One region of the Candidatus Enterococcus ikei genome, then DNA from elsewhere that is predicted to be linked to it. Evidence: predicted binding sites of a transcription regulator. Region 1 holds the regulator's gene; each other region holds the start of a gene.
The links. Region 1 encodes LexA, which represses DNA repair genes until DNA is damaged. Its sites were predicted from a motif close to CNAACANNTGTTNG; they were not measured.

Region 1 (3,293 bases):
CAACCATTGTCTCTTTAAAGCGAGTAGCTACTTCTTCTGGAACCGTGAAATCAGGATATTCCCAGCCATAAACAGCTTTAGCGGCTGTAATTCCTTCTGCTCCGATTGGTGCACCATGCACTGAAGAAGTTCCTTCTTTTGGTGCGCCATAACCAATTACAGTTTTCACTTCAATCAAAGTTGGTTTGTCTGACTCAGCTTTAGCAGCTTCAATAGCTTTCGAAATAGCTTCCAAATCATTGCCATCTTTAACTAAAATATGTTGCCAACCATATGCTTCATAGCGGGCGCCAACATTTTCTGTGAAGGCTTTTGATGTTGGTCCATCTAAAGAGATGTCATTTGAATCGTATAACACGATCAATTTACCTAATTTCATATGTCCAGCCATAGAACTTGCTTCTTGAGAAACACCCTCCATCAAATCACCATCGCCACATAGAGCATACGTATAATGGTCGATCACAGGGAAGCTGTCACGATTATAAGTCGCTGCTGTATGTGCTTCAGCCATAGCCATACCTACAGCCATAGCGATACCTTGACCTAAAGGACCAGTTGTTGCTTCAACACCATCTGTATGATGCACTTCTGGGTGTCCAGGTGTTTTGCTATTCCATTGACGGAAGCTTTTCAAATCATCTATTGTGACATTGTAGCCAGCTAAGTGAAGTAAACTATAAAGCATTGCTGAACCATGACCTGCTGAAAGAATAAAACGATCTCTATCTGCCCAATTTGTTGATGTTTTAGGGTTTACTTTTAAATGTTTTGTCCAAAGTGCATAAGCCATAGGTGCAGCACCCATTGGTAATCCAGGATGTCCTGAGTTTGCTTTTTGTACTGCTTCGATACTCAATGTGCGAATTGTATTAACGCCTAACTGATCCGTGTTGTCGAACAAAAAAATCATCTCCTATTTAGGTTTTTTTTACCTTTATTAACTATATTTTAGCGTATTTCCTTTATGAAAGCAATTACTTTTAGTAAAAAAAACTAAAATTATTTTCTATTGTGTAATCCTTTAGCCTTTTGGATCTCTTTCAATTTTTCAGGCGTTACATCATTTCCTTTAGGATCAACAACTTTCATCCCTTCTATATGATGACGCATACCTCCCCGGAAAGCAGCTAGATATTCTTGACGAAGTACTTTTTGTTCTTCTTTTTCTTTCTCAGACAATCCGCTGTCCTTTGCCTTTTTAGCAAGTTCATTGATTCGTTTCATTTTTTCTGACGATAACATGTTTTTGCCTCCTTAATATAAAAACATAGTGGGCTTGTCCATCGCTGTCATGAAAATAGGGAAATAAGTTTGTGACACGTTTTCTCACAAGTCTATTTTTATCTTTTCTCTGATGAGCTAGCACACTAGCAAGACAAGTTTACTTTCCATGTCTATCTTATAAGATGAGCAGGAAAAATACAACCATATTCACGATAAAAATGAGGAACAACACCTCTTATTTACAGAATGTAACGTTAAACACAGCTATTTTTTCCCGAAAATATGCATGATTTACTTTTTTCAAAAAAACACGAACGCTTGTTTGATTCCTGTATGAAACTATGGTACACTAAAATTATAAATCGAAAGAAGGTGCGGGTTGTGGTGAAACGTACAGACACAAGACAAATCGAAGTATTAAAATATATATATGAACAAGTTGAGCTTAAAGGCTATCCACCAACCGTGAGAGAGATTGGAAAAGCAGTTGATCTTTCTTCAACCTCTACTGTCCATGGACATTTAGCGCGTTTAGAAAAAAAAGGCTTGATTTTACGTGACCCTACAAAGCCAAGAGCAATTGAATTAACTGCTGATGGTTTGGAAACAATTGGTGTCAAGCCATCAGTCATTCCAATGCTTGGTGTTGTTACAGCTGGTGAACCTATTTTAGCTGTAGAAGAAGCTTCTGACTTTTTCCCTGTTCCGCCAGATTTACAGACAGAAGAAAATGCTTTATTCATGCTGACTATTAGAGGAGAAAGTATGATCAATGCAGGGATTTTAGATGGCGATCAAGTCATCGTTCGTAAACAAAGTGCTGCTTCTAATGGTGATATCGTTATTGCTATGACAGATGAAGACGAAGCGACTTGCAAGCGATTCTTTAAAGAGTCAGATCATATTCGTTTACAGCCAGAAAATGATGCATTAGACCCAATTATTTTGAATAATGTAAGCATTTTGGGCAAAGTTGTTGGATTATATCGCAATCATATTTAGGTAATAAGAAAAACCATGCTGGAATAAGTATGGTTTTTTGCTCTATCCATATCTTAAGAGAAACAGAGTAACTTTTATCGAAAATGACACTTCCTACCACCCTTCTCCTTTCCTCTTTAATCTCCAAAAAAACTTATGAAAGAATTCATTCAGGCTAAAATCTGAATAAATTCAATTCATAAGTTCAAGTGTCAGTTATTCAGAGGCTACTTTACGTTGATAGGTTTCAAATTGATACGCGTAATTATTTTCTTCATCCTGGACCCCGTCGCTTAAATTGATCAATGTCCAATCATCCCAAGAAACAGTCGGAAATTTGGTATCTCCAACGAATGTATGATGAATAACCGTACGATATAACACATCACAATATGGCAGGAAATCTTCATATACTGCTGATCCACCAGCAATAAAGGTAATTCCAGAGAATGTCTTCGCATAATCAAGTACGTCCTCTATAGCGTGAAGTACGATGACTCCTTTTGCAGAATACTCTTTGTCTCTAGTTATGACAATTGTTTGTCGATTTGGCAATGGACGGCTCCCCATGCCTTCAAAAGTCTTTCTTCCCATAACGATCGTGTTATCTTCAGTCATTTGTTTAAAAAATTTCAAATCATTCGGCAAATGCCAAGGTAAACGATTTTCTTTACCGATTGTCCCTTGTTCATCTTGTGCCCATATGGCTGCTAGCATGGAGGAACTCCTTTCAAATTAAACGGCGATTGGCGCCTTGATTGCTGGATGTGGATCATATCCTTCAATAACGATATCTTCCATTTCAAAATCGAAAACAGATTGTTTTTCCTGATTCAATTTTAAATTCGGAAATGAACGAATGTCTCTTGTAAGTTGTTCGTTCATTTGGTCGACATGGTTTGTATATAAATGTGCATCCCCGATTGTGTGCACAAAATCTCCCACTTGCAAACCAGTTTCATGTGCAATCAAATGCGTCAATAACGCATAACTAGCAATGTTAAACGGAACTCCTAGAAAAACATCGCCACTTCGTTGATACAACTGGCAACTTAATTTACCATCATTTACATAAAATTGAAACA
Region 2 (3,293 bases), on a different contig from region 1:
GATGTGACTGATGCGGGTGATTTAGGCGATTATCATGTTGTGATCAAGGAAATGACATTTGCGAAAGATTATAATGGAGCAGATGTTGGGGTCATTTCTTATGAATTTACTAATAATAGTGATAAAAATGCAATGTTTTTAACGTCGATTACAACTAAAGCTTTTCAAAATGGCATTGCATTAGATTCAGCAATTATGGGAGAAGAAGGGTATGTAGATTCAATGACTGAAATCCAGCCAGGAGCAACGTTGAATTTAAAAGTACCGTACAAATTAGCAGACATGACAACACCAGTATCTGTTGAAGCAACGAAACTATTCAGCGATAAAGTGAAGCTGACAAAAGAGTTTAACTTGCAGTAAATGAGGAAAATAAAAAAAGGGTGTAAAAGGTGGTTCAGCTAGTTTTTTCTTGGATTAGAAAAGCGCTAGTTTTTAGCTTTAAAGAAAGCAGAGGAATTGAGTAATATTCCTTATATATGGCCGTGTATTAGGTTTGTCGGAACAGGCTGCTGTTAAGACATAGTTATTTGGTCCGAAATCAATTAGTCTTTGCTGTCTGACTGATTTTCCAAATACAAAAATAGCCAAAGCCACAAAAAAATATGAAAAAGCCAAGTTCATCGGCAATTTCCTAAAAACCGCACAATGCGTTGTATGCATTGTGCGGTTTTTTAGTCTAATTGATTAAGTCTAAACGACTTTTGTCACAGCTTTACTTTTTCATTTTGATTGTAGGTAGTTTTTTTAAGGGTTGAATTGGTTTGACTTTTAATATATCTAAAAAGAAAGTGAAAATTGGAATCCCAACGATCAATCCCCAAACACCGAATAATCTTTCACTGATCAATAAAATAACAAAGGTATAAAAAATAGGCAGGTCTGTTTTACTGGACATAAATTTAGGATTCAATACATAAGATTCAAAGAGATGAACAACAATAATCACGACTAAAATATAGATCACATCATTGATCCCACCTTGAGAGTAGGCAATAAAAGTTAATGGAATACAAGAAATAATCACTCCAGCAACTGGAATCAAGCTTAAAATAAAAATCATAATTGCTAGACTCGGTAGCTGATGAAACCCAATCAAAGCCAAACAAATCGTTGTGATCCCTGTATTAACGACAGCAATAAAAAATTGAGCTTCCATGACGACACCAAAGGTATTCACAAACTTATCTGCAAAAAAGTAAATATCTTGAAAGAACCAGTCAAAATCACTCTTTAAAAATAACTTAGAAAACTCAGCCATTTGCTTTTTCTCAATCATAAAGAAGAAACTTAAAATGAATGAAAGAACAAAAGAAAGCCCGAGGGAACCAAGGTCTTGAATATAACGTAAAATCATACTTGCACCATTTTGAATTTGTGTCATCAAGTTTGATTTTTCGATATAGTCATTGATGATCGTTAATAATTGGTTATGATCATCTGTTGGATTTTGATAAAAATGAACAACAGAATTATACATTTGCACAGACTGATGAATCAGCACTGGAACGTATTTTGTAATGGCTAGATAGACAAAGAAAACAATCAAAGAATACGTAACCAAAACTAGTATGAACGTTGGGATTTTAAGAAATTGCTGAACAAATTTCACGAAATGAAGCGCTAAAAAAGTGAAAATAAATGTTAATAAAATCATTGTGATCATACTTCTAGCAAGATATAAAACTAAAATAATAACAGCTAAAACAAAAAAACGTCTTAGGCGTTCATTCTGGAGAAATTTTTGATACAGTGTCACACACATCACTCCTAACAGATAATTGTCTAAGTTTTTTAGGTCAAATTTCAAACTACTTAAAAATAAGTTTGCTTTCTAGAACAAGACTATTTTTCAACCACAAAAATTCTTATGAGATAACTATAATCCTTTTTTCTGTTTTTTGATAGTCAAGTTCTTAGAAATGTTGAAAAAAATGGATTCTGGAAAGCTAGAATAGCTCTTACTACTTTATTAATAGATTTATAGTAATAAATATTAAGAAAAAACATTTATTTTTTTACTTTATCTACTCTGAAAATTTAAAAAGTTGTTCCCCTTTACAAAAAGAACGTACGTTCGTATAATTGGTTATGGAATAGAATAAGGAGAGGATAGCTATGATTTTTGATTATGAAAAAGAACCTAGAAGAGTGCTTTTTTGTATTGACGTAAAATCCTTTTATGCATCAGTCGAATGTGTTGCTAGAGGATATGACCCACTTGAAAAAATGCTGGTTGTGATGAGTCATGCTGAAAATACTGGTGGTCTTGTTCTGGCATCTTCTCCAAAAGCAAAAGAAGTGCTAGGGATCACCAATGTTACACGAAAATATGATGTGCCTAATCATCCAGAATTAATGATCGTGCCGCCTCGGATGAATGAATATATCAAAGAAAATATGAAGATAAATGCAATTTATAAAGAATATGTTGCAGAAGAAGATTTACATATTTATTCTATCGATGAATCTTTTTTAGATGTAACAGCTAGTTGGAGATTGTTCGGACAAACACCCAGAGAATTAGCTAAAGCCATCCAGCAAAGAATCAAAAAAGAGACGGGGCTAGCGATTACGATCGGAATTGGCGATAATCCCTTATTGGCCAAATTAGCAATGGATATCGAAGCGAAACACAATGAAGAGCGGTTAGCTGAGTGGCATTATGAAGATGTTTCTGAAAAAGTCTGGGCAATTGAATCGATGACAGATATGTGGGGAATCGGTCATCGATTAGCCAAACGTTTAAACAATCTAGGAATTCGTTCTGTATATGATCTAGCTCATGCAGATCTAAACAGCCTCAAAAGAAATTTAGGAATCATTGGTGAACAATTATACGCTCATGCACATGGCATCGACCGTAGCCGATTATCTGAAAAATATATACCTGAAGAACGTTCCTATAACAATTCTCAGATATTGATGCGGGATTACCTGAGGCAAGATGAGATCGAAGTTGTGATTAGAGAAATGGCAGAACAAGTGGCAGCGCGCCTTAGAAAAGCACATTGTCAGACGGAATGCGTTCATTTGTCTGTGGGATTTTCCAAAGCGGGTAAGTCGGGTGGATCAGGCTTTTCAAGACAAATGAAGGTGCCATTAACTAATAGCAGCAAGTTATTGATCGAATACTGTTTGACAATTTTTAGGCAGCATTGGCACGGAGAAGAAGTACGACATATTGGAATTACTTATTCCAAATTAAATTACAATACTTATGTACAATTGGATTTATTTCATGAACCAGATGAACAAATGAAGGAACTAAAATTAGACCAGCTAATTGATGA
Region 3 (3,293 bases), on a different contig from region 1:
TAAGAATGTACCTGAATGTGATTGCGCTCAAAAAAAACAGTCATTTTTTGATCTCGTTCTCTACCAAAGCCACGTTCATCCACATTAAAATAGACTTTATTCCAATCTTGATACACTTTTTTTAATTCAGTAAAATTTTCTTCTAAGCTTCCATAAACAAAATGGATTGGAACGTTATTTGCTTCAGCATGCGTGTAAAAAGCATATAGACTGCTGAAAAAAGCATCGTGATTATAGCTATCTTCTATAAATTGCAAAGGATTTAATTGAAAAAGGCAGATCAGCTCATCGGCATCTTTGCTATTCTCTATCATCTTATTAAATGCTGTATTATCATCTAAACGGAGGTCTTTACGAAACCACATAATTATTTTGCTCATTGACTCTTCCCTTTCATATTCATGAATATGTAGATAATAGCATAGATACTAATTTATCACTAAAATTTAAAATTGCTGAATTTAATCCTCTACTTCTTCAACTCTTCGCTTGCTTCCTTCTTTGTTTTTTCCCATAACGGCAAAACCATATTCTCATAAGCCATTGGATCAAGATTCGTCAACGTGATCCCTAATAATCGAATCCCTTGTTCAAGTCCTAGGATTTCCTCCCAAATCAAGTTGGCTTGATAATATAATTCTTCTTTTTTAGAAATATATTCTGGAAGTGTCTGACGTTTTGTTACTGTTGTGTAATCTGCATAACGAACTTTTAAGACAACAGTTTTTCCATGCTTTTGGACCCTACCTAACGACTCTTCTACACGTTCTGCTAATTGTCTTAATTGAGCAGTTACTTGAGCTTCAGTTGTTAGCGGGGTACCATATGTATGTTCTTTACCTACTGATTTACGGTCTCTTGTGATATTTACTGGAGAATCGTGAATTCCACGAACCTTTCGATAAAGGGAATAACCCATTTTACCAAAATTACGGATTAGTTCCATCTCATCTTTTTTATATAGATCCTCGCCAGTAAAAATGCCTAAGTCATGCATTTTTGGGACGGTCTTTTTACCAACACCGTGAAATTTTTCAATCGGTAAAGCTTTTAAAAACGCTTCTGCTTCATCTGGTAAAACAACTGTCAGTCCTTTCGGTTTTTGAAAATCAGAGGCTAATTTGGCTATAAATTTGTTATAACTAACGCCAGCCGAACAAGTTAGATGCAATTCATTCCATATGTCATACTGTATCAGCTTAGCGATCTTGATTGCTGATTTGCTGTTGATTTTATTTGTTGTTACATCCAAGTATGCTTCATCGATTGAAACTGGTTCGATAATATCTGTATACCGATGAAAAATTTCTCTGATTTGCTGAGAAATTTCAGAATATTTTTCATAATTACCTGGCTTGAAAATGGCATCTGGGCATAATTCATAGGCCTTTTGAGCACTCATTGCAGAATGAATTCCAAATTTACGCGCTTCGTAATTTGCAGTAGTCACGACACCTTTACCACCTGTATCGCTAGGGTGACGCGCAATCACTAAGGGATGCCCGACTAGTTCAGGATGGTCACGCTCTTCCACAGAAGCAAAAAACGCATCCATATCGATATGAATGATCTTGCGTGAAGTATCCTTCTTCAAAGGAAAACGTAGCTCACTAATCATCCTTAACATCCTCCTTTAAATTGATGCAACGCACCATTCATTCAATTCTCAATCATTACTGGAACCACATATAACAACCAGTGATTCCCTTCGAGTTTCCATCATCTTTTATAAACATTATATACGAACGTTTGTTCATTTACAACTTATTTTACCTAAAGAAAAAGAAGCAGAACCATTTTTAGTTCCACTTCCTCTTCAATTAGAGCATCAAATCGCACCTATGCCACGTTCACCAGTTCTGATCCGAATTGCCTCTTCTACAGGATAAACAAATATCTTACCGTCTCCTACTTCTCCTGTCTGACATACAGCTAAAATCAGAGAAATAAGCTCCTCTACTTCTTCGTCCAAAATAACAAAGCTAACTTTGACTTTAGGCAATAATGTTGTGATGATTTCTTGCCCACGAACATATTCTTTTAACCCTTTTTGATTACCAAAACCTAATACTTGACTCACGGTCATCCCTAACGCTTCAAAATTATCGTCCATTTTTAACTTCAGCTCTTCTAATTTTTCTTGCTGAATAATCGCTTCTACTTTTTTCATCTATTTTCCTCCTAAGAATCTAGTCCCATAAATGTCGGATAGGCTGTTTCATCATGTTCGATTCGATCCATTCCTAGCGCCTCTTCTTTCGCTGAAACTCTGATTGGCATGAATAGTTGAATTCCTTTGATGATCAGAAAACTAGCTGCTCCAGCAAATACGATCGTAAAAGCAATACTAGCAATTTGTGCCACAAACAATTCGGTTCCACCATATAACAATCCTGTTTTTCCTCCAACTGTAGGATCTGCAAAAATACCAGTCATAACCCCACCAAAAATACCACCAACCCCATGACAACCAAATGCATCCAAAGCATCATCATATCCAAATTTATGTTTAACAAAGGAAATAAAATAATAACAAAACGGACTGACTAATATTCCAAGAACAAATGAGCTCCAAAGAGAAACAAAACCAGCTCCTGGCGTGATCGCAACTAATCCTACAACTGCACCTGTACAGGCACCAACCACTGTAGGTTTGCCAATCGCTAATTTTTCAATGAACATCCACGAAAGCATCCCGCTTGCAGCCGCCGTATTCGTCGTAAGCATTGCGTGGATCGCCAACCCGTCGGCTGCCAACGCAGATCCAGCATTAAATCCAAACCAGCCAAACCAAAGTAGACCAGCACCTAAAACGACAAACGGAATGTTATGTGGACGATACTCGGTTTGTCGATATTCGCGACGTTGCCCTAAAATAATCGCTAATACAAGACCTGAAATCCCAGAACTAATATGAACCACATTTCCCCCAGCAAAATCGATTGACCCAATTTTATCTAAAAACCCTCCGCCCCAAACCATATGAGCCATCGGATAATAAACGACGATCGACCAGACAGCGATGAATATAAAAATCGCTGAAAACCGCATCCGTCCAACAACGGCGCCTGTAATAATCGCAGTCGTAATCAATGCAAACATCATTTGAAAACCAGCAAACAATCCTTCTGGAATCTTATCACCTTTTGTCATTGATACCTGATTAAAAAAGAGCTTATCAAAGTTACCAACAAATTCATTTTTTCCACTAAAAGACATCGAATAACCTAACATAACCCAAAGAACAGACGCTAGTCCCATCACGCAAATCACCATCATCATTGTGTTGAGAA

Region 2: a site for LexA is predicted at 2,067-2,080, ahead of JZO69_RS09670 (Y-family DNA polymerase). Genes of this name have one in related genera too.
Region 3: a site for LexA is predicted at 1,743-1,756, ahead of dinB (DNA polymerase IV). Genes of this name have one in related genera too.

What each region holds. Positions count from the first base shown of each region.
Region 1 is NZ_JAFLWD010000027.1:8,385-11,677, forward strand. Features, by position in the region: gene tkt (transketolase) at 1-904, opposite strand, end outside; gene JZO69_RS11265 (DUF896 family protein) at 1,003-1,245, opposite strand; gene lexA (transcriptional repressor LexA) at 1,561-2,229, shown strand; gene JZO69_RS11275 (dihydrofolate reductase) at 2,425-2,925, opposite strand; gene JZO69_RS11280 (thymidylate synthase) at 2,944-3,293, opposite strand, start outside.
Region 2 is NZ_JAFLWD010000021.1:47,485-50,777, forward strand. Features, by position in the region: gene JZO69_RS09660 (DUF5067 domain-containing protein) at 1-363, shown strand, start outside; gene JZO69_RS09665 (AI-2E family transporter) at 716-1,759, opposite strand; gene JZO69_RS09670 (Y-family DNA polymerase) at 2,119-3,293, shown strand, end outside.
Region 3 is NZ_JAFLWD010000020.1:16,242-19,534, reverse strand. Features, by position in the region: gene JZO69_RS08970 (cryptochrome/photolyase family protein) at 1-380, opposite strand, end outside; gene dinB (DNA polymerase IV) at 470-1,618, opposite strand; gene JZO69_RS08960 (P-II family nitrogen regulator) at 1,829-2,170, opposite strand; gene JZO69_RS08955 (ammonium transporter) at 2,182-3,293, opposite strand, start outside.